3 regions of the Streptomyces sp. R11 genome follow, and region 1 is predicted to be linked to each of the others. Evidence: riboswitches for the same ligand, from Rfam matches in the RefSeq annotation. Region 1 holds a riboswitch; each other region holds the start of a gene.
The links. Region 1 has a riboswitch for thiamine pyrophosphate ahead of AB5J55_RS30525 (thiamine ABC transporter substrate binding subunit). Riboswitches for the same ligand answer to the same signal wherever they lie in the genome.
Positions count from the first base shown of each region.

Region 1 (9,360 bases):
CGGGTCCATAGAAGTGCCCTGAGCTTACTATTGTCTCCTCGTTATTGCGGATGTATCGCTCGGCTTCTGCGACGTAACCAGGACTCTCCTCTGTTTCGTTTTTCCATCGCTTCAGCCCTTCGCCGCTATCGGCGTATCTGACTGATGACCCCGCTACGGTGTAATCATCGTTGATGACGTAGACGGCAATCCCTCCGCTGTTTTTTACGTGTAGCCTTAAAGGAATATGTACGTACTTAGGGTCGGGGCTTTCTTGCGGCTTCCCAAATTCGGCCTTTAGTAGGAGGTGAACTGGCGCGGCGGTGGGTTGATACATGGTCGAATAGGCCAGGCTGACGGCCGTAAGAATCGCAGTGGCGACCACCCCAACCGCAATCCTATTCGGGTGTCGAACTCCCTCCCAAGGCTTTTCTCGGATAAGCAGACAAAGGGCCCAAAGGGACCAAACCCAAAGTGAAATAAATACTAGTAGATAGGCGATAAACTCCCTCTCCTCGAGCCACATGAACAGGAGAAGACTATTGGTCCCTAGTGCGATCAATGCTCCGATCAGGACGACCACTCCAGATAGCTTCGACTGACGCCTACCCCAATAGTCGAAGATTGCAAATATCGCCGCACCCTGCACCGCGCCTGCCAGGATGAACAGGGCGCCGACAATCCGTTGTGCGAAAGTCAGTCCTTCGAAGGCATCCGGCCAGCCGATAAATAGGTGCAAAATAACAGATCCGAGCATTCCCGCGATCATGAGAACAATTATTACGTGCCTTCTCCGTGGGTGGTCGGGCCACGTCTTGCTGTCACCTCCGTGCCAGTGTATTGATGACGAATCTTCCAAATCTATCGTTTCCGAGTAGCCGAGGCGGCTGAGGATCTTTCTCATTTCGCGAAGTGACCAAGCGCTGCCGACTGTCTCGCTGTCTACGATGATCTTGCGAAGGCCGCGGTAGTCAGGTGGTTCCACAGTGACCCATGGCTGAATGCCCATAAGACAAAACTGCAACCCGAGTAGGCAAGGTGCACGAGTAACTGCTCCGTTCAGGTTCCAGCCAATCCGTCGGGCTGACGGTTCTCAGTCGCGGCGTAACTCATTCGGACCTCCGTCGGCCCCTTCAGCCGCTTCGCCGACCTGCGCGGCCACTCTGACGACGATGCTCAGTGAGCGCTGCAACCTCAGCTTTCGGTAGCACGCCCTTAAGTTGCGCTGTTACTGGACATGGATCGCTCCCTGACATCCGCGGCTGAAACAACAACGCCGGACTGGGGAACACACCAGAGGCTCTTCCCGGCCATTGCCTCAGTCGACGGCGGCAGCCGGAGCGGGCGCGGACCGAACCCCTAAGGCGGTGGTCACACGTCAGCTCCGCCGACGCCAAAGACGGCAACGCTGACGGCAACAACGGCGGACGGCAGCGGCACTCAACAGCTCGGCGTGGTGCTGGTCTAGAACGATCGGACCGGCCCACCGGCGCGCGCCTGCAGCTCCTCAGCGCTGGGGCAGTGCTGGGCCGTCCCTGGGCCGTCCGAGGCCGACCAACGCTGACAGTCGGCACCCAAGGGTGACCACCCCCACCCCTCTCTGGCCTGGGCCCCCAGAGTTGATCTGCCACACTGGAAGGGTTATGCCTGCACCCGGAGAACTCACTTTCGTCGCCCCCCGCGGAGCCAAGAAGCCGCCGCGGCACCTTGCCGACCTCACGCCTGCTGAGCGCAAGGACGTCGTCGCTGCGATCGGCGAGAAGCCGTTTCGTGCCAAGCAGCTGTCGCAGCACTACTTCGCGCGGTACGCGCACGAGCCGGAGCAGTGGACCGACATCCCGGCCGGGTCGCGGGCCAAGCTGCGGGAGGAGCTTTTCCCGGAGCTGATGACGGTCGTACGGCATCTGTCGACCGACCAGGGCACCACGCGCAAGACGCTGTGGCGGCTGTTCGACGGGACGCTCGTCGAGTCGGTGCTGATGCGGTATCCGGACCGGGTGACCATGTGCATCAGCTCCCAGGCGGGGTGCGGGATGAACTGCCCGTTCTGTGCCACGGGGCAGGCGGGGCTGGACCGGAATCTGTCGACCGCCGAGATCGTGCATCAGATCGTGGACGGGATGCGGGCGCTCCGGGACGGGGACGTGCCCGGTGGGCCCGCTCGGCTGTCCAACATCGTCTTCATGGGGATGGGCGAGCCGCTCGCCAACTACAACCGGGTCGTGGGCTCCATTCGGCGGCTGACCGATCCGGAGCCGGACGGGCTCGGGCTGTCCCAGCGCGGGATCACCGTCTCGACCGTCGGTCTCGTCCCGGCCATCCACCGGTTCGCCGACGAGGGCTTCAAGTGCCGGCTCGCGATCTCGTTGCACGCGCCCGACGACGAGCTGCGCGACACCCTCGTCCCCGTGAACACGCGGTGGAAGGTGCGCGAGGTGCTCGACGCCGGATTCGAGTACTCCGCCAAGTCGGGCCGTCGGCTGTCCATCGAGTACGCGCTCATCCGGGACATCAACGACCAGGCCTGGCGAGGTGACCGGCTCGGGCGGCTGCTCAAGGGCAAGCCCGTGCATGTGAACCTGATTCCGCTGAACCCGACTCCCGGGTCGAAGTGGACCGCCTCGCGACCCGAGGACGAGAAGGCGTTCGTCGAAGCCATCGCCGCCCATGGTGTGCCCGTGACGATTCGGGACACCCGTGGTCAGGAGATCGACGGGGCGTGTGGGCAGCTCGCCGCGACCGAACGGTAGTCTGACCGCCGTAGGTACATTTTCCTATGGCGTAAATACATCTTCATATTCCGACAGGGGAGCGCCACAGCGCTGAGAGTGCGGCATCGGCCGCAGACCCTCCGAACCTGGCCCAGGTCATTCTGGGTAGGGAGATCGGTCACCACTCGAGCTGTTGCGCCCTGCCCGGAGCCTCCTCAAGGTTCCGGGCAGGGCCGCGTCTCTTCCTGGTCACCCCAGGAGGAATTTGTGAGCATCACCAAGAAGTCCACCGTGAGGTCCGCGGCCCTGGCCGTCGGGCTGGGCCTCGTCGCGCTGCCCGCGCTGTCCGCGTGCGGGTCGTCCGATGCCGACAGCGGCAGCGGCGGGTCCAAGACCGTCACGCTCGTCAGCCATGACTCGTGGGCCGTCTCCAAGAGCGTCCTCGCCGCCTTCGAGAAGCAGTCCGGCTACAAGGTCAGGGTCCTGGAGGACGGCGACGCCGGCCAGGCCGTCAACAAGGCCATCCTCACCAAGGACAACCCGCAGGGCGACGTCTTCTTCGGCGTCGACAACACCCTGCTCTCGCGGGCGCTCGACAACGGGCTGTTCCAGTCGTACGAGGCGAAGGGCTCCGACCTGGTCATGCCCGAGTACCGGGTCGACCAGGACCGGCACCGAGTCACCCCCGTCGACACCGGCGACATCTGCGTCAACTACGACAAGGCGTACTTCAGCAAGCACAAGCTGAACCCGCCCACCTCCTTCGACGACCTGATCAAGCCCGAGTACAAGAACCTCCTCGTCACCGAGAACGCCTCCGCCTCCTCGCCCGGCCTCGGCTTCCTCCTCGGCACCGCCGCCAAGTACGGCGACGACGGCTGGCAGGACTACTGGAAGAAGCTGAAGGCCAACGGCGTCAAGGTCGTCGACGGCTGGGAGCAGGCCTACAACGAGGAGTTCTCCGGCTCCGCCGGCGGCAAGAAGGCCAAGGCCGACCGTCCGCTCGTCGTGTCGTACGCCTCCTCGCCGCCCGCCGAGGTGATCTATGCCGATCCGAAGCCGACGACCGTGCCGACGGGTGTCGCGACCGGCACCTGCTTCCGGCAGGTCGAGTACGCGGGTCTGCTCAGCAATGCCGAGAACGCCGAGGGCGGCAAGGCGCTGCTCGACTTCATGCTGACCAAGACGTTCCAGGACGACATGCCGCTGAACATGTTCGTCTACCCGGTGAGCGAGGCTGCCCAGGTCCCGCCGGAGTTCGTGAAGTACGGACCGCAGGCCAAGGATCCCGAGACCCTGGACCCGGCGAAGATCGCCGACAACCGTGACGACTGGGTCAAGTCGTGGACCTCGCTCGTACTGAAGTAGCCCCCCGCAAGGGCGCCTTCCGCAGGGGACGCGCGCGGAGCGCGGCGGTGCGGTTCGGCCTCATCGCCGTGCCCGTCGCGTTCTTCGCGGTCTTCTTCGCCCTTCCCGTCGCCGCCATCGTCGCGCGCGGCCTGAAGGTCGACGGAGTCTGGCAGTTCGGGCGCCTCCTGGATGTGCTCGGGCAGTCCGACATCCGGCACGTCCTGTGGTTCACCACCTGGCAGGCGCTCGCATCCACCGCGCTGACACTGCTGATCGCGCTGCCGGGCGCCTACGCCTTCGCCCGCCTCGACTTCCCGGGCAAGCAGATCCTGCGAGCCGTGGTGACGGTCCCGTTCGTGCTGCCGACGGTCGTCGTCGGTACGGCGTTCCTCGCGCTGGTCGGCCGTGGCGGACTCCTCGACGAGCTGTGGGGCGTACGGTTCGACACCACCGTGTGGGCCATCCTGCTCGCGCATGTCTTCTTCAACTACGCCGTCGTCGTACGGACGGTCGGCGGGCTCTGGTCGCAGCTCGACCCGCGGCAGGAGGAGGCCGCGCGGATGCTGGGCGCGTCACGTCTCACCGCCTGGCGGACCGTCACCCTCCCGGCGCTCGGGCCCGCCGTGGCCGCCGCCGCGCTGATGGTCTTCCTGTTCACCTTCACCTCCTTCGGTGTGGTGCAGATCCTCGGCGGCCCGACCTTCTCGACGCTCGAAGTCGAGATCTACCGGCAGACGTCGGAGATCTTCGACCTGTCCACGGCGGCCGTCCTGACGATCGTCCAGTTCCTCGCCGTCGGCGCGATCCTCGCCGTGCACGCCTGGACGGTACGGCGGCGGGAGAGCGCCCTGCGCCTGGTGGACGCGTCGGTGACCGCGCGGCGGCCGCGCGGGGCGGGGCAGTGGTCGCTGCTGGCCGGTGTCCTGGTCGTCATCGCCGTACTCCTCGTGCTGCCCCTGGCCGTGCTCGTGCAGCGGTCCCTGGACGCGCCGGACTTCGGCTACTTCCGGGCGCTGACCAGTCCCGACGGCGGCGTCTTCCTCGTCCCGCCCATCGAGGCGATCGGCAATTCCCTGCAGTACGCCGTCGTCGCCACCGCCATCGCCGTGCTGATCGGCGGTCTGGCCGCCGCCGCGCTGACCCGACGGGACGCGGGCCGGTTCGTACGGGGCTTCGACGCGCTGCTGATGCTGCCGCTCGGGGTGTCCGCGGTGACGGTCGGCTTCGGGTTCCTGATCGCTCTGGACGAGCCACCGCTGGACCTCAGAAGTACGTGGATCCTCGTCCCGCTCGCACAGGCGCTGGTCGGCGTGCCCTTCGTCGTGCGGACCATGCTGCCCGTGCTGCGCGCCGTGGACCAGCGGCTGCGCGAGGCGGCTTCGGTGCTGGGAGCGTCGCCTTGGCGGGTCTGGCGTGAGGTGGATCTGCCGATGGTGCGGCGGGCGCTGCTGATCGCGGCCGGGTTCGCCTTCGCGGTGTCGCTGGGCGAGTTCGGGGCGACCGTGTTCATCGCGCGGCCCGACAACCCGACGCTGCCGGTGGCCGTGGCGAAGCTGCTTGGGCGGGCCGGTGATCTCAACTACGGGCAGGCGATGGCCCTTTCGACGATTCTGATGATCGTGTGCGCGGTGGCGCTGCTGGTGCTGGAGCGGCTGCGCACCGACCGGACCGGGGAGTTCTAGATGCTGCTGAGCCTTGCGGACGCGACGGTACGGTTCGACGGGCGTGTCGTGCTGGACGCGGTCGGCCTCGACGTCGCCGAGCACGAGATCGTGTGCGTGCTGGGGCCGAGCGGCAGCGGCAAGTCGACGTTGCTGCGGGTGGTGGCCGGGCTCCAGCCGCTGGACGAGGGCCGGGTGTTGCTCGACGGCCGGGACCAGGCGGGGGTGCCCGCGCACAAGCGGGAGGTCGGGCTGATGTTCCAGGACCATCAGCTGTTCCCGCAGCGGGACGTCGGCGGCAACGTGGCCTTCGGGGCGCGGATGCACGGCGCCTCGAAGGGCGAACAGGCCGAGCGGGTACGGGAGTTGCTCGACCTGGTCGGACTTCCGGACGCCGCCCGCCGCTCCGTCGCCTCCCTGTCCGGCGGCGAGCAGCAGCGGGTGGCGCTGGCACGTGCGCTCGCGCCGAGGCCGCGGTTGCTGATGCTGGACGAGCCGCTGGGTCAGCTCGACCGCTCGCTGCGGGAGCGGCTCGTGGTCGAACTCCGGGAGCTGTTCGGCCGGTTGGGCACGACCGTGCTGGCCGTGACGCACGACCAGGGCGAGGCCTTCGCGCTCGCCGACCGGGTCGTGGTGATGCGGGACGGGCGGATCGCCCAGACCGGTACGCCGCTCGAGGTGTGGCAGCGTCCGGTGGACGAGTTCGTGGCGCGTTTCCTCGGGTTCGACAACGTGGTCGAGGGCACGGTCGCGGGGGAGGCCGCGGACACCCCCTGGGGCAAGCTGCCCGTGGGCGAGGACGCCGCACAGGGCACCCGGAAGCTGCTCGTACGGCCGGCCGGGGTGCGGCTCGTGTCCCCGGACTCGGGGCTGCGCTGCACGGTCACGGCGCGCACGTTCAAGGGCACGCATGTCGCCGTGCACCTCCAGCCGGAAGAGGCGCCGCGCCTGGAGGCGGCGTGTGCGCTGCGGGAGGCGCCCGAGGTCGGGGACGCAGTCGGCGTGGAGTTCGACGCGGCGGAAATCGTGCTGCTTGGCTGATCACCCCGCACATAGGGTGCGGGGCATGACGTCACTCCCGCACAATCGTTACTGCGACGAAATCGCCCACCAGATCGGCCTGTTGAGGGCCGTCGTGACTTCGGGCGCCGACCTGTCGGCCACCGTGCCGACCTGCCCGGACTGGTCGCTGGAACAGCTCGTCCGGCACACCGGTGGCGCCCTGCGCTGGGTGGAGCTGACCGTGCGGACGCGGGCCGAGGAGGAGGTCCCGGAGGAGCAGGTGCCGGGGTTCACCGGCCCCGAGGGTGAGGGTGACGCCGCCGCGCTCGACGCCTGGCTCGCGGAGACCGGCGGGATGATCGTCGGCACGCTGCGGGAGGCCGGTCCCGACGCAAAGGTATGGGGCTGGGCCGGCGTACTGAACGCCGGATTCTGGGCCCGCCGTATGACCCACGAGATCACGATCCACCGCGCGGACGCGACACTCGCCGCCGGCCTGCCCTACGAGGTCTCGCCCGACATCGCCGCCGACGCGATCGACGAGTGGCTGGAGATCGTCGAGTGGGCGCAGCGGACACTCCCGGACGACCCGGCGCGGGAGCTGTGCCGGCCCGGGAGCAGCATCCATCTGCACGCCACGGACAGCACCCCCGAGCTGAATGCCGAATGGTCCATCGACCTCGACCAGGACGTCGTCGCCTGGCGGCGCGGCCACGAGAAGGCGACCGTCGCGCTCCGCGGCCCGCTCACCGCCGTACTGCTCGCCTTCTACCGCCGGCTGCCGCTGGACAGCCCGGAGTTGGAGGTCCTCGGCGAGCGGGAGCTGCTGGAGTTCTGGCTGGAGCGGGCGAGGTTCGGCTGACAGGCGTGGGGCGTGGCCCCGGGGAACAGGCGTATGGCCCGCCCCCGGGAAAGGGGACGGGCCACAGCGGTGTCGCTCTGCGGGCGCGTCAGCGGTCGTTGCTCGCCCCGCGGCGCCGCAGTCCGAAGAAGACCGCGCCGCCACCGATGGCGACCAGGCCGACCGCGATGCCGGCGATCAGGCCGGTGTTGGAGTTCGCACCGGTCTCGGCGAGGTTGGAGTCATCGGTCGCCGGGGACGGGGCGCTGCTCGCCGTGTCCGCGGGAGCGGTGCTCTCGCTCTCCGAGGGCGTCGGGGCCGGCGTCTCCTCGGCCGGGGTCGAGGCGGAGTCGGACGGGGTCGGGGTGTCCGACGGAGCCGGCGGCTCCTCCTCTTCCTTCTTGCAGGCCGTCGACGGGGTCGTCAGGTTCGGCTTGATGTCCTCGTCGACGTAGCCCGCGGCCTTGACGTGGACGCGGTACTCGGCGTCCGGCTTCCAGTTCTCGGCGAAGGTGATGGTGACACCCTCGCGGGAGCCCTTGACCACCTGCTCGCCGACCTTCTTCAGGTCGGCGCCGTTGTTCTGCAGGTAGACGCTGACAGTCGCGGGGATGCCGCTGGGGTCCACGTCGGTGACCGTGATGACGCCCTTGTCGCCGTCGCACTTGGCTTCGGCGGAGAATTCACTGATGTTGCAGGCGAGGGCGTTGCCGGCGAGGCCGAGCGCGAGGGCGGCGGAGGCGGACGCAACACCAAGAGCGCGCACGGAGCGCGTAACAGTACGGCGGTTTATGGACACGTTTGTCCTTACGAGTTGCACCACTGAGGGGGGTTGAACGAGGCGGCGATGCGACATCACCGTCCCCAGGAGTCTCACAGGTTTATAAGCGTGGCATAAGCAGTGTCAACGCGTACGCCCCCCGCGCACGTTGGCTTTGCCCTCTTATTGCTCGCTGAGGCGTTTCAACGCCTGCGGGGCCTGCTCGATCCGGTCGACCAGGGCGATACGGGACTCCATCGAGCGATCCCGGGCGAGGGCCTGCAACAGCGGCCAGGTCGGCAACTGCTCCGTCCAGTGGGCCCTGTTCACGAGCACCATCGGGGTGGGCTCGCCGCGCGACTCGTAGTAGTTCGGCGTCGCGTTGTCGAAGATCTCCTGCACGGTGCCGGCGGCGCCTGGCAGGAAGACGACGCCCGCGTTCGAGCGGGCCAGGAGGCCGTCCTCGCGGGTGGCGTTGGCGAAGTACTTCGCGATGTGGGAGGCGAAGGGGTTCGGCGGCTCGTGGCCGTAGAACCAGGTCGGGATGCCGACGGAGCGCCCGCCCTGCGGCCAGCGGGTGCGCACCTCGAAGGCGGCCGTCGCCCACTCGGTGATCGAGGGCGTGAACAGGGGCGCCTTTGCCAGGAGTCGCAGGGCGTCGCCGAGCATCTCGTCGTTGTGCGGGGCGGCGTACGCGCCGAGGTTCGCCGCTTCCATCGCGCCCGGGCCGCCGCCGGTGGCGACCGTGAAACCGGCGCGGGCCAGTTCGCGGCCGAGCCGCGCGGCCCCCTCGTACGCCTCCGTGCCGCGCCGCATCGCGTGGCCGCCCATGACGCCCACCACCCGGGCGCCGGACAGGAGTTCGTCGAGCGCGTCCGATATGGAGTCGTCGTGGATCGCGCGGAGCATGGAGGCGTGGATGTCGCGGTCCGCCTTGGTCCGCTGGAACCAGGCGTACGCGTGGGCGTCGGGCGTGTTCTCGTAGCCGTCCGCCAGCGACGCGAAGAGGTCGTCGGGCGAGTAGACCAGGCCCCGGTACGGGTCGAAGGGCAGGTC
Region 1 is NZ_CP163432.1:6,586,792-6,596,151, forward strand. It holds gene AB5J55_RS30515 (hypothetical protein) at 1-988, opposite strand, end outside; gene rlmN (23S rRNA (adenine(2503)-C(2))-methyltransferase RlmN) at 1,623-2,729, shown strand; TPP riboswitch at 2,775-2,880, shown strand; gene AB5J55_RS30525 (thiamine ABC transporter substrate binding subunit) at 2,958-4,058, shown strand; gene AB5J55_RS30530 (ABC transporter permease) at 4,034-5,722, shown strand; gene AB5J55_RS30535 (ABC transporter ATP-binding protein) at 5,723-6,742, shown strand; gene AB5J55_RS30540 (maleylpyruvate isomerase family mycothiol-dependent enzyme) at 6,768-7,565, shown strand; gene AB5J55_RS30545 (LAETG motif-containing sortase-dependent surface protein) at 7,654-8,310, opposite strand; gene AB5J55_RS30550 (LOG family protein) at 8,488-9,360, opposite strand, start outside.

Region 2 (9,360 bases), 2.0 Mb from region 1:
TCCCGGTGGAGTTGCGTTACGAGACCTGTGATCCCTATGCCGTACGGCTGACCTTCCACCTGCCCGGCGACGCCCCCGTGACCTGGGCCTTCGGTCGGGAGCTGCTGGTCGACGGGGTGGGCCGCCCGTGCGGGGAGGGAGATGTACGGGTCTCCCCGGCCGGCACCGAGACGCTGGGCGACGTCCTGATCCGGCTTCAGGTCGGTGCCGACCAGGCGCTGTTCCGCTCCTCGGTGGCGCCGCTGGTGGCCTTTCTCGACCGCACCGACAAGCTGGTGCCGCTCGGTCAGGAGGGCGCGCTCGCCGACTTCGACGCCCACCTCGACGAGGCCCTGGACCGCATCCTCGCGGAGGAGCAGAGCGCGGGCTGAGGCTCGTTGGCTGTCAGGGGTGGCGTAACGCTTCGCCGCGCGCTCCTGGCGCGCATGGGAGCGCTTCCTTGCCGGGCATGCTCCCCAAGACGCCGGATCTGCAAGGCCGTAGGCGCGAGGGTCCGGGTCCGGGTTCGGCGCACGGGAGGCGCGCGGGTGGCGAACCGTGTCCGCCACCCTTCTGCCGACGCCCCCGCTTTCCCTGACGCCCGCTCCGCGACGTCCCTGCTATCCCCGACGCCGCCGCTTCCCCGATGTCACCGCTTCCGCCGACGTCCCCGCCCGCCGCGCCCCGAAGCCGGCTGTGCGCCCGTCGCGGTCGGCGCCCCGCCTGCCGGGACCGGCTGGGTACCCACCGGCACCGCCCCCTTCTCCGGCCGGTCGGCCGCGACCACCAGGGCCGCGAGTGCCGTGGTGACGGGCACGGACGCGACCAGTCCGATGGAGCCGACTAGGGTGCGCACGATCTCCTCCGCCACCAGCTCACTGTTGGCGACCGTCCCCACGCCGCTCTGCGCGATCGAGAAGAGCAGCAGCAGGGGCAGTGCGGCACCCGCGTAAGCGAGTACGAGGGTGTTGACGACGGACGCGATGTGGTCGCGGCCGATGCGGATACCCGCTCGGTACAACCCGCGCCAGCCCATCGTCGGGTTGGCCTCGTGCAGCTCCCAGACCGCGGACGTCTGGGTGACCGTCACGTCGTCGAGGACACCGAGCGAACCGATGATGATGCCTGCCAGCAGCAGACCGCTCATGTCGATCGACGGATACAGCCCGTGGATGAGGCCCGTGTTGTCGTCGGTGTTGCCGGTGAGCGCGGCCCAGTCGATGAACACCGACCCGAGGATGCCGATCAGCAGCAGCGAGATCAGCGTGCCGAGCACCGCCACCGACGTACGGGCCGACAGACCGTGGCACAGGTAGAGGGCGATCAGCATGATGGCGCTCGACCCGACCACCGCGACGACCAGCGGGTTCGAGCCCTGGAGGATCGCGGGCAGGATGAAGAAGTTGAGCACCGCGAAACTGATGGCCAGCGAGATCAGTGCCATGAGACCCCGCAACCGCCCGACGACCACGACGGCGATGGCGAAGATGCCGGCGAGCACGGCCAACGGGACGCGCCGGTTCACGTCGGTGACCGAGTACTGCAGGTCCTTGGGTGCGGAGGGCTCGTAGGCGACCACGACCTCCTGGCCCTCCTGCAACTGCCGTGACTGGTCGGGCTGCACGATCTCCGTGAACGTACGGCCCTTGTCCTGGCCGCTGTCGACGCGGATCGTCGCCTTCTTGCAGGTGCCGCTTTCCTGCTGCACGGCGGAGGAACCCTCAGCGGTGGAGGTGTCGCCGGTCGGGGGTACCCCCGAGGCCCCCACCTCCTTGCAGCTCACCTCGACCACCTTGGTGACCGTGGCCTGCTGCGTCTGCCGGTCGAAGCCGACCCCGGTGCGCTCGTGCGGCGGGGCACCGCCCGGCCACAGCACCGCAAGCCCCACCACCACCGCCGCGGCGAACGGGATCAGGACCGCCGCGATGACCTTGCGCAGGTGCCGGGAGACAGGAGCGGCCGGACCGTGGGCGTGACTGTGCCCGTGCCCGTGCCCGTGCTCGCCACCGTCGTCTCCGCCACGCCCGCCACCGGAGCCAGGACCATGCCCATGACCGCCTCCGGAGCCGGGACCATGCCCATGACCGCCTCCGGAGCCGGGACCATGCCCATGACCGCCCCCGGAGCCGGGACCGTGCCCGCCACCCGGGCCGGGAACCGGCGCCTGCAAGCCGCCGGATTCGGGACCGCGCTCGTAAGAGCCGCCGGGACCGGGTCCGTGCCCCTGGCCGCCGCCGACCCCGCTCCCGCGATCCTGCATCCCACCGGATCTGGGGCCGTGCTCGTGCCAGCCCCCGCCCCCAGTCGCATGATCGTCCTGGTTCCCGCCTCCGGGGCCACGGCCGTAAGCGCCGCCGTATCTGCCGCCGGGAACTCCTGAACCCCGCCCGTCTGTACGGCCGTTGCCCCGCCCAGGGCCGATTCCGGGGCCGTTTCCGGAGCCGGAGCCGCGGGGCGGATCGGGCGGTGGGTACGGAGGTTCATGCGTCGTGGTCACCGCCCGATCATCGCAAGAACGATTGGGGCCCTCTGTTCACCGCGCCCGAATTGACGCTAGCGTGGTGCCACCTTTGTACACGCGGGAGCTCGGAGCACCGGGCTGAGAGGGCGCTGACCTCCGTCCCAGCGATGTTTCACATGAAACATCACTCATCGCGAGTGATGTTTCACACGAAACGTCGGCAGACGGATACCGCTGCGTCGACCGCCGAACCTGTTACCGGGTAATGCCGGCGTAGGGAGTAGGTCTCATGACCATCAAGGACGCGCGCACGCCTGCCTCCGTTCAGGACGAGAAGTCCGAGGAGGCCGGGAAGTCCATCGGCTGGCACAAGGCGTATGTCGAGGGTTCACGCCCCGATCTGCGGGTGCCGGTCCGCCAGGTGCACCTCACCAACGGGCAGTCGGTCACGCTGTACGACACGTCGGGCCCGTACACCGATCCGCTCGCCGACACCGACGTCCGCCGGGGGCTGCCCCCGGTGCGGGAGAACTGGATCATCGCCCGCGGCGACACCGCGGAGTACGCGGGGCGTCCCGTCCGTCCCGAGGACGACGGCATCAAGCACACCTCGCCGCGCGGTGGCCTGCGCAACCTCGACGCGGTCTTCCCCGGACGGCCGCGTCAGCCGCGCCGCAGCCGTGACGGCGCGGCGGTCACGCAGCTCGCGTACGCGCGCCGCGGCGAGGTCACGCCCGAGATGGAGTTCGTGGCCATCCGGGAGAACGTTTCTCCCGAGGTGGTCCGCGAGGAGATCGCCGCGGGCCGGGCGGTGCTGCCGGCCAATGTGAACCACCCGGAGATCGAGCCGATGATCATCGGCAAGCGGTTCCTGGTGAAGGTCAACGCCAACATCGGCAACTCCGCGGTCACCTCCTCCATCGAGGAGGAGGTCGAGAAGATGACCTGGGCGACCCGCTGGGGCGCCGACACGGTCATGGACCTGTCGACCGGCCGCAACATCCACACCACCCGTGAGTGGGTGCTGCGCAACTCCCCGGTCCCCATCGGCACGGTGCCGCTCTACCAGGCGCTGGAGAAGGTCGACGGCCGGGCCGAGGAGCTGACCTGGGAGATCTACAAGGACACGGTCATCGAACAGGCCGAGCAGGGCGTGGACTACATGACGGTCCACGCGGGCGTGCGGCTGCCGTTCGTACCGCTGACGGCCAACCGCAAGACCGGCATCGTCTCGCGCGGTGGCTCGATCATGGCGGCGTGGTGCCTGGCGCACCACAAGGAGAGCTTCCTGTACGAGAACTTCGAGGAGCTCTGCGAGATCCTCGCCGCCTACGACGTCACGTACTCGCTGGGCGACGGCCTGCGGCCCGGCTCGATCGCGGACGCCAACGACGAGGCGCAGTTTGCTGAGTTGAGGACGCTCGGGGAACTCAACACGATTGCCAAGCGTTTCAACGTACAGACCATGATCGAGGGCCCGGGACACGTCCCGATGCACAAGATCAAGGAGAACATCGACCTTCAGCAGGAGATCTGCGATGAAGCTCCGTTCTATACGCTCGGCCCGCTGACCACCGACGTCGCGCCGGCCTACGACCACATCACCTCCGGCATCGGTGCAGCGATGATCGCCTGGTGGGGCACGGCGATGCTCTGCTACGTCACGCCCAAGGAGCACCTGGGCCTGCCCAACCGGGACGACGTCAAGACCGGCGTCATCACCTACAAGATCGCCGCACACGCGGCCGATCTCGCCAAGGGGCACCCCGGTGCGCAGGAGTGGGATGACGCGCTGTCCGACGCCCGCTTCGAGTTCCGGTGGGAGGACCAGTTCAACCTGGCTCTCGACCCGGACACGGCACGGGAGTTCCACGACGAGACCCTTCCGGCCGAGCCTGCCAAGACGGCTCACTTCTGCTCCATGTGCGGGCCTAAGTTCTGCTCGATGAAGATCTCCCAGGACATCCGCCGTGCGCATGGCGGGTCCAAGGAGGAGATCGAGGAGGGCATGGCTCAGAAGTCGAAGGAGTTCGCCGCGGCGGGTAACCGGGTGTACCTGCCCCTCGCGGACTGATGTCGACGTCCTGACACGGGGCGCCATGCCCCGGTGTCGGGCGTGCTGCCGTCGCGTCCGGCGTTGCTGCCCGGCTGTCCGGCTTGCGCCTCCCCGAGGAGGTCTCCCCGGGGGTTCCGTCGCGTAGGAGGGGCCCCGGGCGGGGCTCTCCTGCGGCGGAGGGCGCAAGCCGAGGCGCTACTCCGGCTGGTGTTCCGGGCCTCCGAAGTCCGGGCTCGTGTAGTCCGGGCTGCTGAAGCTCGGTCGCGAGCCCCGGGAGGCGCCGTCGTCCGGGCTGCTGAAACCCGGGCGGCCGTAGCCGAGGTTCGGGATGCGGCCGGCCGGTGTCGACGGTGGCGTGCGGTGCAGGGCCGATGCCGTGCCGGGGTCGGCGAGTGCCTCCCGCAGGAAGGGCAGGACGCCGCGCTCCAGCAGGGCCTCGCGCCAGGCTTCCCTGGCCCGGGCGACCTCCTCGCTCAGTTCGCCGTACGGCCCGCCGTCGAATGCCGGCCGGTTGCGCAGGGCGGTGAGCAGGAGACCGACGGCGGCCACCAGGATGGCGGCCGCCGCCATGGCGCCGAACACCCATCCGGTGGTGAGCATCGTCTGGGCGAACGCCGGCTCGGGGTCGAACATCTTCAGGATGTAGCCGACGAGCAGGAAGATCGCCGCGGCGGTGCCGGCGAGGACGGGTGCCAGGACGGCGAGCACGGCTATGACGCCCGGGCCGGCTGTCTCGGCGACTTCTCCCATGGTCGTGGCGAGCCCCATCGCGCCCGAGCTCGACTCGGAGGAGCCGGACTCACGGGTGGAGGACGGGGTGGACGGCGCCGGCTGGCGCAGTTCCTCGCGGACCTTCACGTAGTGCTGGTACTCGGTCGCTGCGGCCGCCGTGATCAGAGCGGTGGCGTTGAGCGCCATGGTGCGCAGCTGTTCGGGGTTGAGCCGCTGACCGACAGCGGCCAGTTCCGGGCGGTGTGGTGCGGAGCGCAGCGCCTCATCGAGGATCCGCTCGTATTCCTGGCGGTCCTCGCTCAGCAGGTGCTGCGGAACGCTGTTCATGTGCATCCCCCGATGCTCCGTAGGGCTTGGGGCTCGCATGCCAACGAGCCGTCGGGCAGAAACGGAGGGGAGCCTGCTACGGATAAGCCGATGGTAGAGCGGTCACGGCACACGGTGACAGGGGGTTTGCCAAAATTGGGTCCTGGCCTGGGCCCTCTTCCGTCACTCCGCCATGGGCGACGCCTGCCCTGTGAACGGTCAGATATCCAGGGGAAGTTGCTGGACCAGCAGCTTTCCGGCCATGGTCACGCCGCCGTCCATGGCGATGGCGAGACCCTCGGCGTAGAGGTGCGGACCCTCGACCAAGGGCCCGGTGTTGTCCTCGCCGTCCTCGGAGCCGACCTCGCCCGTCAGGTAAGGAATGGGGCTGTGACCGTGAACGATGCGGGTGCCGCCGTACGTATCGAGCAGGGAACGCACATGGTCGGCGCCGCCCTCGTCGCGGAAGGAGAAGCGCTTGGTGAACTTGCGGAAGAGATCCCAGACTTCGTCGGCGTCATTGCGCGTGAGTGTCTCGCGGACGGTGTCGTTGACCGCCTCGATCGAGTCGCCGTAGTCGAGATAGGCGGTGGTGTCCGAGTGGACGAGCAGATGCCCGTCGACCTCTTCCATGGCGTCCAGGCGCGACATCCACTGCAGATGGTGGTCCTGGAGACGGTCCATGTCGGTCTTCTGGCCGCCGTTGAGCAGCCAGGCCGCCTGGAAGGTGGCGGTGCCCGCGCCGGAGTTGACGGGGGTGTCGCCGAATCGCTTGGCGCCGATGAGCAGCAGCTCGTGGTTGCCCATCAGGGCCTTGCAGTAGCCGCCGGCCGCGGCGGCCTCGGCGGACAGCCGCATCACGAGGTCGATGACGCCGATGCCGTCCGGGCCGCGGTCGGTGAAGTCGCCCAGGAACCACAGCCGGGAGGTGCCCGCGGACCAGTTCCCCGCCGAGTCGATGAGGCCCTGCTCCTGGAGCGCGGCCATCAGCTCGTCGAGATAGCCGTGCACGTCGCCGACCACGAACAGCGGGCCGGCACCTGTCGTCGACTGCGGGACCGGCACGGCGGCGGGGTCGACGTGCACCTGGACCGTGTCGCCGCGGTTGATCACGGGCAGGTCGCGCTGCGTGGGCGTGTACCCCTCCGGATACGTCTCGTCGAGGGGCGGGGCGACTTCGCCCGGGTGCATGCTGTGGACGTACGGACCGGTCTCGTGCACGTAAGCGGGCACCCGGAAGTCGCGCAACGTCGCCGTCCGCTCCATCTCGGGTCCCTGACCGGCCCCCTGAGTCATCAGACCCCTCCACCATCGCGCCGCAGCTGCACCGCATCGGACTGCCTGGTCGCAGCGGCCCGTGGGTGTCGTGGGCCCATCATAGGAATGCCGATCGCGCCATGTGATGACCCAGGGGTGGTGAATCGGAGCAGGACTCCTGTTCACTGCGGCTTTCGCCCCGATTGGCCCGGGCTTCGGCAGCTCGATCGCCGCGTTCCTGACGCCCCTCGAACTGCTCCTGAAGCCCTTCGCCCCGCTGCTGCGGCCCTTCGACCTGCCTCTGCCGCTCCTCGTTCGGCTTCTGCGCCAGGTCTTCGCCCGGTTTCTACCGGCCCTCGGGCGACCGGGGCGGGCTGACCGTCGTCCGCGGCGGGCGTCGCTGGGACGAGGTACGCACGATCAACTCGGTCGGTATCACCTGCTCGACCGGCTGGTCCGACTCGACCCCCTCGATGGCGTCGATGAGGAGCTGGACCACGGCCGTGCCGATGCGGCGGGGCTTCAGGGAGAGCGTGGTGATCGGCGGCTCGGTGTTGGCGTACACCGTGGACTCGCTGCAGCACACCAGAAGCAGGTCGTCCGGTACGCGCAGACCGTAGCGGCGGGCCGCGGCGAGCAGGTCGGTGCCGTTCGGGTCGAACAGCCCGTAGACCGCGTCGGGCCGGTCGGGGCGGGCGAGCAGCCGGTCGGCGGCGACGGCGCCCGCGCACGGGTCGTGCGCCGGATAGGCCTCGTACACCGGGTCCTGGCCGACCCGCTCGCACCAGCGCAGATAGGCGGTGGTCGACAGATGGGTGTACGTGTCCGTCGTGGTGCCCGTCAGCAGCCCGATCCGGCGGGCGCCCGCGTCGGCGAGGTGGTCCAGAATGCCCATCACGGCGGCCTCGTGGTCGTTGTCGACCCAGGCGGTGACCGGGAGCGAGCCGGCCGGGCGACCGTCGGATACGACCGGCAGACCCTGTTTGACCAGCTCGCTGACGACCGGGTCCTGGTCCGACGGGTCGATGACGACCGTGCCGTCGAGGGCGACGTTCGACCAGACGTCGTGACGTGAGGTCGCGGGGAGGATGACGAGGGCGTAGCCGCGGGCGAGCGCGGCCGAGGTGGCGGCGCGTGCCATCTCCGCGAAGTACGCGAACTCGGTGAAGGTGAAAGGTTCATCCCCGTATGTCGTCACGGTCAGGCCGATGAGTCCTGACTTGCCCGTACGGAGTGTGCGGGCGGCGGCCGACGGGCGGTAGCCCAGCCGGTCGGCGACCTCGCGGACATGGCGTCGGGTGGCGTCGGGGAGCCTGCCCTTGCCGTTGAGGGCGTCGGAGACGGTCGTGATGGAGACCCCCGCGGCGGCGGCCACGTCTCTGATACCCGCCCGGCCGGGTCGACTGCCTCGACGAGAGGTTTCCGCGCGGCTCACCTGGTGCTTCCCTGCTGCTGTCATGGCGAGCCGATAGTAGGGCTCATTCGGTGGGGTAGTGCGGACGCATATGCACGCGTTGACAGACACGTTTCTGCAAGGTCATCATGCGCCAATGCCCTTTGAAAACAAGGGAGTTGAACGATCCAATGGCAGGACGTGACTTGTCGGCGCGCATGGGCCTGCCAAGTGTCCGATGTTTCGAAGAGGTCTCAACTCACCTTCACGGGTGATGCGCGCCACGGAGTGAGCCACCGGCGCGTAGATATATGTGTGGCGCGCCCCCCAATTCGTACGCCTTCGTACGACGATGCCCCTGATGCAGGTGTGACAGGAGGGATCAGCGGGCGGGCCTGCCTCTCCCGAGCGCATCGACCTCTCTTCACCTGTACGCATCGGCGCGGAATCCTCATAAGGTGAGCAGTATTGGAGCCGGCGGTGGTGATGGGCCGCCGGTGGTCGCGAGGAGGACTGCGGTGAGCGAGACGAGCCCCAAGCTTCGAGCCGAGCTGGAGGGTATCCCCACCTACAAGCCGGGCAAGCCTGCCGCGGCCGGTGGTCCGGTGGCCTACAAGCTGTCCTCCAACGAGAACCCCTATCCGCCGCTGCCCGGCGTGATGGAGACCGTGACGGCGGCCGTCTCCTCCTTCAACCGCTACCCCGACATGATGTGCACGGGGCTGATGAACGAGTTGTCCGAGCGCTTCGGCGTCCCGCTCTCCCACCTGGCCACCGGTACCGGTTCGGTCGGCGTCGCCCAGCAGCTGATCCAGGCCACAGCCGGACCCGGCGACGAGGTCATTTACGCCTGGCGGTCCTTCGAGGCGTACCCGATCATCACGCAGATCAACGGCGCCACGTCCGTCAAGGTGCCGCTGACGTCGGGCGATGTGCACGACCTGGACGCGATGGCCGCCGCCATCACCGACCGCACCAGGCTGATTTTCGTCTGCAACCCCAACAACCCGACGGGCACAGTCGTGAGGCGGGCCGAGTTGGAGCGGTTCCTCGACCGGGTGCCCAGTGACGTCCTGGTGGTGTTGGACGAGGCGTACCGCGAGTTCATCCGGGACCCCGAGGTGCCGGACGGGGTGGAGATCTACCGTGAGCGGCCGAATGTCTGTGTTCTGCGGA
Region 2 is NZ_CP163432.1:4,558,438-4,567,797, reverse strand. It holds gene AB5J55_RS20880 (SsgA family sporulation/cell division regulator) at 1-371, shown strand, start outside; gene AB5J55_RS20875 (YibE/F family protein) at 629-2,239, opposite strand; TPP riboswitch at 2,548-2,737, shown strand; gene thiC (phosphomethylpyrimidine synthase ThiC) at 2,730-4,514, shown strand; gene AB5J55_RS20865 (hypothetical protein) at 4,692-5,561, opposite strand; gene AB5J55_RS20860 (metallophosphoesterase) at 5,754-6,830, opposite strand; gene AB5J55_RS20855 (LacI family DNA-binding transcriptional regulator) at 7,138-8,250, opposite strand; gene hisC (histidinol-phosphate transaminase) at 8,703-9,360, shown strand, end outside.
Region 2: linked by a shared signal. The riboswitch ahead of thiC (phosphomethylpyrimidine synthase ThiC) and the one ahead of AB5J55_RS30525 (thiamine ABC transporter substrate binding subunit) in region 1 are both predicted to bind thiamine pyrophosphate.

Region 3 (9,360 bases), 4.2 Mb from region 1:
GGGTCGGCGGAAGGAGCGGATCCGGGGCCGCTCCGATTCCGGCGCCCCGTGTCGCCGGTGCCGGAGCCGCTCCCCTTCTCCGTGCCCCCACTCTCTCGTTCAGGCACGTCGGGCCCCATCCGCGCGCGTACTCAACTCACCGACTAGGTACGCGTACTCAGAACTGGGCACTCATCCCCAAGCCCCGCCGTTGCCGACTGGTTACGATCGCGTCCGTGTCCATACTTCCCTTGATCTTCACCAGCGGCTGGGCCAGCGGAGTCAACTCCTACGCCGTGGTCCTCCTGCTCGGCGTGTTCGGCGCGACAGGGCTGAGCGACGAGGTGCCCGAGGCGCTGCAACGGCCCGACGTACTGATCGCGGCCGGCGTGCTGTTCCTCTGCGAGGCCGTCGCCGACAAGATCCCGTACGTGGACTCGGCGTGGGACTCGGTGCACACCGTGATCCGGCCGGTCGCGGGCGCGGTCGTGGCCGCGCTGCTCGCCGGGCAGAGCGGGTCGCTGCCCGAGCTGGCGGCGGGCGCGGTCGGCGGTTCCACGGCACTGGTGAGCCACCTGGTCAAGGCGGGCACCCGGATGGCGGTCAACACCTCGCCGGAGCCGTTCAGCAACGTCGTCGTGAGCATCGCCGAGGACCTCGGGGTCGGTGCCCTCATCACCCTCGCGATCTTCTACCCCGTCGCCGCGGCGGTCATCGCGGGCGCCCTGCTGCTCGGCGGGCTGCTGCTGCTCCTGTTCCTGGTCTCCCGGATCCGTCGCTTCCGGCGCCGCAGGGCGGAGCGCCGGGAGGAGAAGCGGGTCGCCCAGGCCGTGGGGCAACGGCCCGGCTGAGGCGGCCGCGCAGGGCCTCGGCTGCGCTTGCGCCCGAGGTCAGGGAGCCGGTTGTCAGTGGCGGCCGATGCTGCGTTCCCCCGGGGGACAACCCCCGGACCTCCAGCAGACAAACAGGTCAGCCGCAATGACCGGCGCGAACATCGGTGAGCAGGCCCAAGTAAAGTCCCACGCATGGCAAGGATTGCGGTGATCGGCGCCGGGATGGGCGCGATGGCGGCCGCTGCCCGGCTCGCCGTCGCGGGCCACCGGGTGGCGGTGTACGAGCGTACGGAGACGTACGGCGGAGCGGTGCGCCGCTTCGAGCGCGACGGCTTCGGGTTCGACACGGGCCCGGGGCTGCTCCCCCTCCCCGCCGTGTACCGCGATCTGTTCATCAAGACCGGCAAGGAGCCTTTGGAGGCGTGCGTCGAGCTGGTCCAGGTCGACCCGTCCGCGCGGCACGTCTTCGCGGACGGCACCGAGGTCCGAATTCCGAACGCCTCGCGCGCGGGCGTCGTGACAGCCCTCGACGAGGCGCTGGGCGCCGGCACGGGCGGCCGGTGGGGCGACTTCCTGGTCCGCGCCCGCGAGGCCTGGGACCGCACGCGCAGGCCGCTGCTGGAGGAGCCCCTGTGGCCGAACTGGCAGGTGCTGGCCGAGCGCGAGCCCTACCCTGCGGTCCCCCACAAGCGGTTCCTGCGCACCCGCCGGGCCGGCACCCTCGCCGAGGTCGGCGCCTGGGAGTTGCGCGACCCCCGGCTCGTCGCCCTGCTGGAGAGCCACGCGCTCGCGTACGGCCTGGATCCGCGCGAGACACCGGCGAGCGCGGCGGTACTGCCGTACCTGGAGCACGCGTTCGGGATCTGGTATGTGCGGGGCGGCGTACGGGAGTTGGCGCGGGCGGTGTACGAGCGGTGCGTGGCCCGGAAGGTCGAGTTCAGCTTCGGCGCGGAGGTCTCCGGGGTCCTGGAGAAGGACGGCCGGGCGGCGGGGCTCGAACTGGCCGACGGTTCGGTGGTGGAGGCCGACCTCGTGGTCTCCGGAGTCGCCCCCGGGGTGCTGGACCGCTTCGTCCGCGGCACGGCGCCCCGCGGCGAGGCCGAGGTCGCGTCCCAGCGCGGTGCTGCGAGCCGTCTGACGGTCCTGCTGGCGCTGCGCGGCGCCCGGCCGGAAGGTACGGCGCACCGCACGGTGGTGCACGCGGCGGACCGTGAGACCGAGTTGGAGGCCCTGTTCGGGGCGGCCGGGGGCATGGCCGCGCGAGCCACGGTCACCGTCCTGCGGCCCGACGACCCGGCACTGGTTCCGGACGCCGGGCACGAGGCGATCACGCTCACTTCGACGGTGCCGGCACAGCCCGACCGGAGTTGGGCGGAACCGGAGAACCTCAGCCGGCACGCCGAAGACCTGATCACGGTCGCGGAGCGTGCCGTGCCGGACCTGCGCGACCGGCTCCTCTGGCACGAGATGCGTACCCCGGCCGACATCGCGGCGGAGACCGGCACGGAGGGCGGTGCGGTTCCGGCACCCGCCCTGGCCGCGGCGGAGGGGCGTCTGCTGCACCCGTCCAACAGCACAGCCGTGTCCGGCCTGTTCACGGTCGGCGGCTGGTCCCACCCGGGCGGCGGGCTCCCCCACGCCGGCATGTCGGGCGCGCTGGTGGCGGGACTGATCGTGGAGGGGCCCGAGTTCCGGGGCTCTCAGTGACCCGGGCGTGAGCTGCGGCGCGCGGGGCCGTCAGAAGCGGTACTGCTCGTCGTACCCCTGGCCCTGCCCATGCTGCTGGCCGTCGCCCTGGTACGGGTACTGCTGCTCGGGCGGGAGTTCGCCGCCGTACGCCTCGTCGGTGCGCTGCTGCGGGACCCAGACGCCGCCGGACGGAGTCTCGCCGTAGGTGCCGGTGGCGTACTGGTCCTGGGTGTAGCCCTGCTGGCCGTACTGCTGCTGGCCGTAGGCGTCGTAGGAGGCGCCGCCGTAGGTCTGGGTGCCGATGTACGGGTCGGAGTACGCGGCGTACTGCTGCTGCTGACCGGTGGTGTCGTAGCCGTACTGCTGCTGGTCGTAACCGCTGTAGCCGTCATAGGCATAGCTCTGGTCGGCCGTCGCGTACTGATCCTGGGGCTGGCCCGTGGCCGCGTAGTTCTGGTCGGCGGCGGCGTAGGCGGGGTCGCCGCCGTATATGCCGTAGGAGCCCGTGTCGTCCGGCAGGGGCTGCGGCTCATACACGGAGGTCGTCTCGGCGGCGGTGGGCTGAGCAGCACGTGACGGGGTGAACACGTCGTCGCGGTCGTAGTCGTCGCCGTAACCGACGCTGTCCTGGCCGTACTTGGCCTCGTTGCCCGCGTAGCCGCCCTCGGCCGCCTCCAGGTCGGAGACCTCGAGGGTCGGCTCCTGGCGGTCGGGCTCACCGCGGCGGCGCTTGGCGGCGGCGAGCGGGCCCAGGGCCGGCGCGGAGACCGCCCAGCCGGCCGAGAAGCCGCGGCGGAACGACAGCGTGACGTAGGTCTGGCCGACCGCGAACGCCGCCGCGCCCAGACCGATGACGATGACGGAAGGAATCAGCACCCCGACCACGACGCCGAGGAACCCGACGAAGGCGAGCAGCCGCCAGCGCAGCCGCGCCTTGTACTGCAGCAGCACCTCGCCCAGCAGCCACAGCGCGACGACGCCGAATGCGATGTAGAGGACCGTCCAGCCCATGTACGCCCCTCTCCCAGTGGCCGCCTACGCAGTGTGACGTATATCAGGACGACCGGTCTAGGCCTGCGGTGGGTGGTGCAGGCCCAGGCTTTCGTAGATTTCCAAGGTAGCTGTGGAGTTGTTCAGCGTGATGAAGTGCAGTCCGGGCACTCCCTCGGCCAGCAGCCGCGCGCAGAACTCCGTCGCGAACTCGATGCCAATGGAGCGTACAGCCGCGGGATCGTCCTTGGCTGTGAGGATCCGCTCTTTCAGGGCGGCCGGGAAGGCGGCGTTGGTGAGGGAGGGGATGCGTTCCAGCGTCTTTACGCTGGCGATCGGCATGATCTCCGGGATGATCGGGGTGTCGCAGCCCGCGGCCGAAACCCGGTCGCGCAGGCGCAGGTAATCCTCCGGTTCGAAGAACATCTGCGTGATCGCGTAGTCCGCGCCGGCCCGGCACTTGTCGACGAAGTGCCGGACGTCCGCCTCCCAGTCGGCGGAGCGCGGGTGCATCGCGGGGAAGGCCGCCACGCCCACGCAGAAGTCGCCGGACGCCTTGATCAGTTCGACGAGTTCGGCGGCGTAGGCGAGGCCCCGGGGGTGCGGCACCCACTCGCCCAGGGGGTCGCCGGGCGGGTCGCCGCGCAGGGCGAGCATGTTGCGGATCCCGGCGTCGGCGTACTGCCCGATGATGTTGCGCAGGTCGGCCACCGAGTGGTCGACGGCGGTGAGGTGGGCGATCGGGGTGAGCGTGGTGTCCGAGGCGATCGCCTCGGTCGCCTTGACCGTGCCCGCGCGGGTGGAACCACCCGCGCCGTAGGTCACGGAGACGAAGTCGGGTCCTACGGCCTCGACCCGGCGCAGCGCGTTCCACAGGTTCCGCTCGCCCTTCGGGGTCTTGGGCGCGTAGAACTCGAAGGAATACGTCGTCTTTCCGGTCGCGAGCATCTCGCGCACGGTACGAGCGTGGTCCGATCTGATGGATGCGGTGCCGAGGGCCATACTCGCAGGTTAGCCAGGGGGCCCCGGTCCCCCAACCGGACGCCGGACATTTGCCCGATTTGCCAGGTTGTTGTCCACGCCTTGGACAAACGTCAGGAAATCCGGGGTCGGGGCGCCCACCGGGGCAGGCGGGGGACTACCCCTGCCGCAGCCGCTTGGCGAACTCCGCCGCCGCCGCGCCCGGGTCGTCCGCCTCAGTGATCGCCCGTACGACGACGGCACGGCGGGCGCCCGCCTCCAGCACCTGGTCGAGGTTGGCGAGGTCGATGCCGCCGATGGCGAACCAGGGGCGGTCGGTGCCGAGGGCAGCCGTGTGGCGGACCAGGTCGAGGCCCGGTGCGTGGCGGCCGGGCTTGGTGGGGGTCGGCCAGCAGGGGCCGGTGCAGAAGTAGTCGACGCCCTCCTGGACGGCGGCCGCGGAGGCCTCGGCCTCGGAGTGCGTGGAGCGGCCGATGAGGACGTCGCCGCCGAGGATCGCGCGGGCCGCGGGTACGGGGAGGTCGCCCTGGCCGAGGTGCAGGACGTCGGCGCCGGCGGCGTGGGCCACGTCGGCACGGTCGTTGACCGCGAGGAGCTTGCCGTGCCGGGCGCAGGCGTCGGCGAAGACCTGCAGATGCTCCAGCTCCTCGGCCGCCTCCATGCCCTTGTCCCGCAACTGCACGATGTCGACACCCCCCGCCAGCACGGCGTCCAGGAACTCCGCGAGGTCGCCCTGCTGCTTGCGGGCGCCGGTGCAGAGGTAGAGCCGGGCATCGGCGAGCTGGGCGCGGGCGGTGCCTGCGGTGACGGTGTCGGACATACGGTGCCCCCTGTGGTCGGGTTGCCGGACGGGTGACGTCGGGCGGGTGCCGGACGGTGGCACGGTAGCCGGAGCGGGGCGCGCCGTCGCGGAGCGGTGGGGTGTGGTGTGCTGGGGCGCGATGGCACCGGACCCGGCCTCCGGTGCGGGCCGGGCCCGCCCCCGGGCCCTGGGACGGCGCCCTCCGGCGGCGGCCTCGACTTCAGTGCGGCACCGGCCGACGCGGCAGGATCCGCCGACCATGGTCGGCCCGACTCATGTCGGCGAACGGGAGCGGCAGGATCTCCCCGCCGCTCCACGCCACTTCACGCCACGCCACTCCCCACCGCGCGCCGCGCGCGTCCCGCTCCCGGCCTCGGGCCGCAGCCAGCCGCGGCCGTAGCCCATTGGGGCGACCCCGGCCCGTGCGCCGGACGGTGTTCGGATCGGTGGGTTCGGACTCAGACGGCGAGCGCCTGGGCGCGGCGCTTCACCTCCGTGCCGCGATTCTCACTGAGGGCTTGCGCGGGGGTGCCGGGCAGGCTGTCGTCGGGGGTGAAGAGCCACTCCAGCATCTCTTCGTCCGTGAAGCCGTCGTCCCGCAGGAGCGTCAGGGTCCCGGACAGACCCTTGACGACCTTGTCCCCGTCGATGAAGGCGGCGGGGACGTGCAGCGCGCGGTTCTCACCACGGCGTACGGCGATGAGCTGGCCCTCCTTGACCAGCTGCCGGACGCGGGTCACCTCGACGCCGAGCATTTCGGCGATGTCGGGGAGGGTGAGCCAGGCGGGGACGAGAGCATCGGTTCTTGCGTCAATCTCGGTCACGGAAACAAGCCTGCCATCTGCCACTGACAGTCGGAAGTCAGGCCGGTCCACCTGGGAGGACCTGTTGGGGTGACGTGCTAGGCCACCGCCGCCTTCATCGGCCGCCCAGGGTCCCTCAGCAGCTCCGCATCGACCGGCGTGCCCGACTCGATCAGCCGTCGGCCCTGTGCCAGATCCCTCGGTCGGCCCACCGCCAGCAGGGCGACGAGTCGGTCGCCCCGCAGCCAGCAGACGGTCCAGGCGGGGCCCGACGGGTCGCCGCGCCACAGGAGCGTGTCGGCGGCGGCGTGATGGCCGGCGTACTGGACGAAGCGACCGAACTGCTCGGACCAGAAGTAAGGCACGGGGTCGTAGATCGCGGAGCTCTCGCCGAGGATGTTCGCGGCGACCGTGCGCGGGCCCTGGAGGGCGTTGTCCCAGTGGTGGACCAGGAGGCGGTCGCCGTACCGTCCCGACGGGAAGGAGGCACAGTCGCCGACCGCGTAGACGTCCGGCACGGACGTGCGCAGACGCTCGTCGGCCACGACGTCTCCCCGCGCTCCGAGCTCGATGCCCGAGTCGGCCAGCCAGGCCGTGGCGGGCCGCGCCCCGATGCCGACCACGACCGCACCGGCGGGCACCCGTGAGCCGTCGTCGAGGATCACCTCGCCGGGCTCGACGCGCTCCACGCGCGCGTGCGTGCGCAGCACCGTCCCGCTGTCCTCGTACCAGGCGGTCATCGGCGCGGCCACCTCCGCGGGCAGCGCACCCGCGAGCGGCCGGTCGGCGGCCTCCACGACCGTCACCGCGCAGCCCGCCTCCCGCGCGGCCGTGGCGAACTCCGCGCCGATCCAGCCCGCCCCGACCACCACGATGTCGTGCCGGCGGGCCAGCACCGGCCGCAGCCGCTCGGCGTCGTCCAGGGTGCGCAGCAGATGCACGCCGGGCACGCCCTCCGCGCCCGGCAGCCGGATCGGTTCGGCGCCGGTGGCGAGGACGAGGACGTCGTACGGGACGGGCCCGGCCTCGGTGTCCAGTTGGTGCTCGGCGGGGCGCACGCCCAGCACCTCGCGCCCCAGCCGGAGTTCGACGCCGAGCGCCTCGAAGTCGACGTCGAAGGCGGAGCCCTCGGCCTTGCCGAGCAGCACGGCCTTGGACAGGGGCGGCCTGTCGTACGGCTGGTGGGGCTCGGCGCCGATCAGTGTGACGGTGCCGGTGAAGCCCTGTTCCCGCAGGGCGACCGCCGTCTGCACGCCGGCCATGCCCGCGCCGGCGACGACCACGCGGCGTGCCGCTGACGTGCCCCGTTGCTGCGTCTGCTCGCTCACCTGATCACCATAGACAACTGACTATTTGTCAGTCAGGGGGCGTGCTCAGTGACCTGCTGCACAACCTCGATCGCGAGCTCCTCCACCACGCTGGTCCCGCTGCCCGCCTGCGACTCCCACTCCCAGCTCTCGGCCAACCGCACCCGCCCGTCGGGCAGCTCGACCACCGTCGACACGCAGTGCCCCGACGACGTCGTCCCGTCCCGCTTGAGCTGCACGTACCGGAAGTCCAGCCGGTCGCCTTCCCTGGTGCCCACGAGATGGCCCCGTACGACGTCTCCGCCCGTGTACTCGGCCCAGATCTCGCCGTCCTTCTCGTGGTACGTGAACCGGGTGCGCGTACCCACCTGACCTGGGGCCTGGTCCGCGACCGGGGCGAGGACGAGACCGTCGAGCGAGCGGGCCATGGGCGCGGGCTCCCTTACTGAGACTTACGGCGGCGGGCTAGGGTGGCCAACGTAGAGCACTCGCGGGAGCCCGGACGCACCGGGCTGAGAGGGAGGCTGGCGGCCTCCGACCGTACGAACCTGATCCGGGTCATGCCGGCGAAGGGAGGGGCTGGACGCCCATGTCGCGTACGCGAACGTCAGACGTCCTTGTCATCGGGGGCGGAATCATCGGCCTGGTCACGGCGTGGCGGGCCGCGCAACGCGGGTTCACGACGGGAGTCGTGGACCCCGAGCCGGGTGGCGGCGCCGCCCAGGTGGCGGCCGGAATGCTGGCCGCCGTCACGGAACTGCACTACGGCGAGCAGACCCTGCTCGGCCTGAACCTCGCCTCGGCCCGCCGTTACCCGGACTTCGCGGCCGAGCTGACCGACCTCACCGGCCACGACCTCGGCTACCGCCGGTGCGGCACGCTCGCCGTCGCGCTGGATGCCGACGACCGGGCCCATCTGCGCGACCTGCACGCCCTGCAACGCCAGTCCGGCCTGGACTCCGAGTGGCTGTCCGGGCGGGAGTGCCGGCGCCTGGAGCCGATGCTCGCGCCGGGCGTGCGCGGCGGGCTGCGGGTGGACGGCGACCACCAGATCGACCCGCGGCGGCTGTCCGGGGCGCTGGTGGCCGCGTGCGAGCGGGCCGGGGTGGTCTTCCACCGGACCTGGGCCGAGCGCTTCGACGTCGTACGGGACCGGGCAGCGGGGGTCACCACGGCGGACGGCACCGAGCTGCGCGCGAACCAGGTCGTCCTCGCGGCCGGCAGCCTCAGCGGGCGCCTGCCAGGAGTCCCGGACGACGTACTGCCGCCCGTGCGCCCCGTGAAGGGGCAGGTGCTGCGGCTGACCGTGCCGAAGCGGTACGCGCCGTTCCTGAGCCGGACCGTGCGCGCCGTGGTGCGGGGCAGCCAGGTGTATCTGGTGCCGCGCGAGAGCGGGGAGCTGGTCGTCGGGGCGACGAGCGAGGAACTGGGCTGGGACACCACGGTGACCGCGGGCGGCGTCTACGAGCTGCTGCGCGACGCGCACGAGCTGGTGCCGGGCATCACCGAACTGCCGCTCACCGAGACGCGGGCCGGCCTGCGCCCCGGCTCCCCCGACAACGCTCCGCTGCTCGGCCCGACCGAGTTGGAGGGGCTGTCGCTGGCCACCGGGCACTACCGCAACGGCGTGCTGCTCACGCCGGTCACCGGCGACGCCATGGCGCACGTCCTGACCACCGGTGAGCTCCCGGACGAGGCCCGCGCCTTCACCCCCAGGCGCTTCGGCGCCGCCGCACTCACGGAGCAGCCCGCATGAGCGTCCCGGTCACCATCTCGGTCAACGGCGAGCGTCGGCAGATCGAGCCGGGCACGGCTCTCGACACGCTCGTGAAGTCCCTCACCGCGGCGCCCTCCGGAGTGGCCGCCGCCCTCAACGAAACCGTCGTACCGCGCACCCAGTGGCCGTCGACGTCCCTCTCCGAGGGGGACCGCGTCGAGGTCCTGACCGCCGTCCAAGGAGGCTGAACCATGGCCGA
Region 3 is NZ_CP163432.1:2,415,268-2,424,627, forward strand. It holds gene AB5J55_RS11000 (DUF4126 domain-containing protein) at 216-830, shown strand; gene AB5J55_RS11005 (phytoene desaturase family protein) at 1,005-2,519, shown strand; gene AB5J55_RS11010 (hypothetical protein) at 2,550-3,512, opposite strand; gene metF (methylenetetrahydrofolate reductase [NAD(P)H]) at 3,570-4,493, opposite strand; gene thiE (thiamine phosphate synthase) at 4,630-5,292, opposite strand; gene AB5J55_RS11025 (Rv2175c family DNA-binding protein) at 5,733-6,098, opposite strand; gene AB5J55_RS11030 (NAD(P)/FAD-dependent oxidoreductase) at 6,176-7,405, opposite strand; gene AB5J55_RS11035 (hypothetical protein) at 7,438-7,812, opposite strand; TPP riboswitch at 7,865-7,976, shown strand; gene thiO (glycine oxidase ThiO) at 7,974-9,140, shown strand; gene thiS (sulfur carrier protein ThiS) at 9,137-9,349, shown strand; gene AB5J55_RS11050 (thiazole synthase) at 9,353-9,360, shown strand, end outside.
Region 3: linked by a shared signal. The riboswitch ahead of thiO (glycine oxidase ThiO) and the one ahead of AB5J55_RS30525 (thiamine ABC transporter substrate binding subunit) in region 1 are both predicted to bind thiamine pyrophosphate.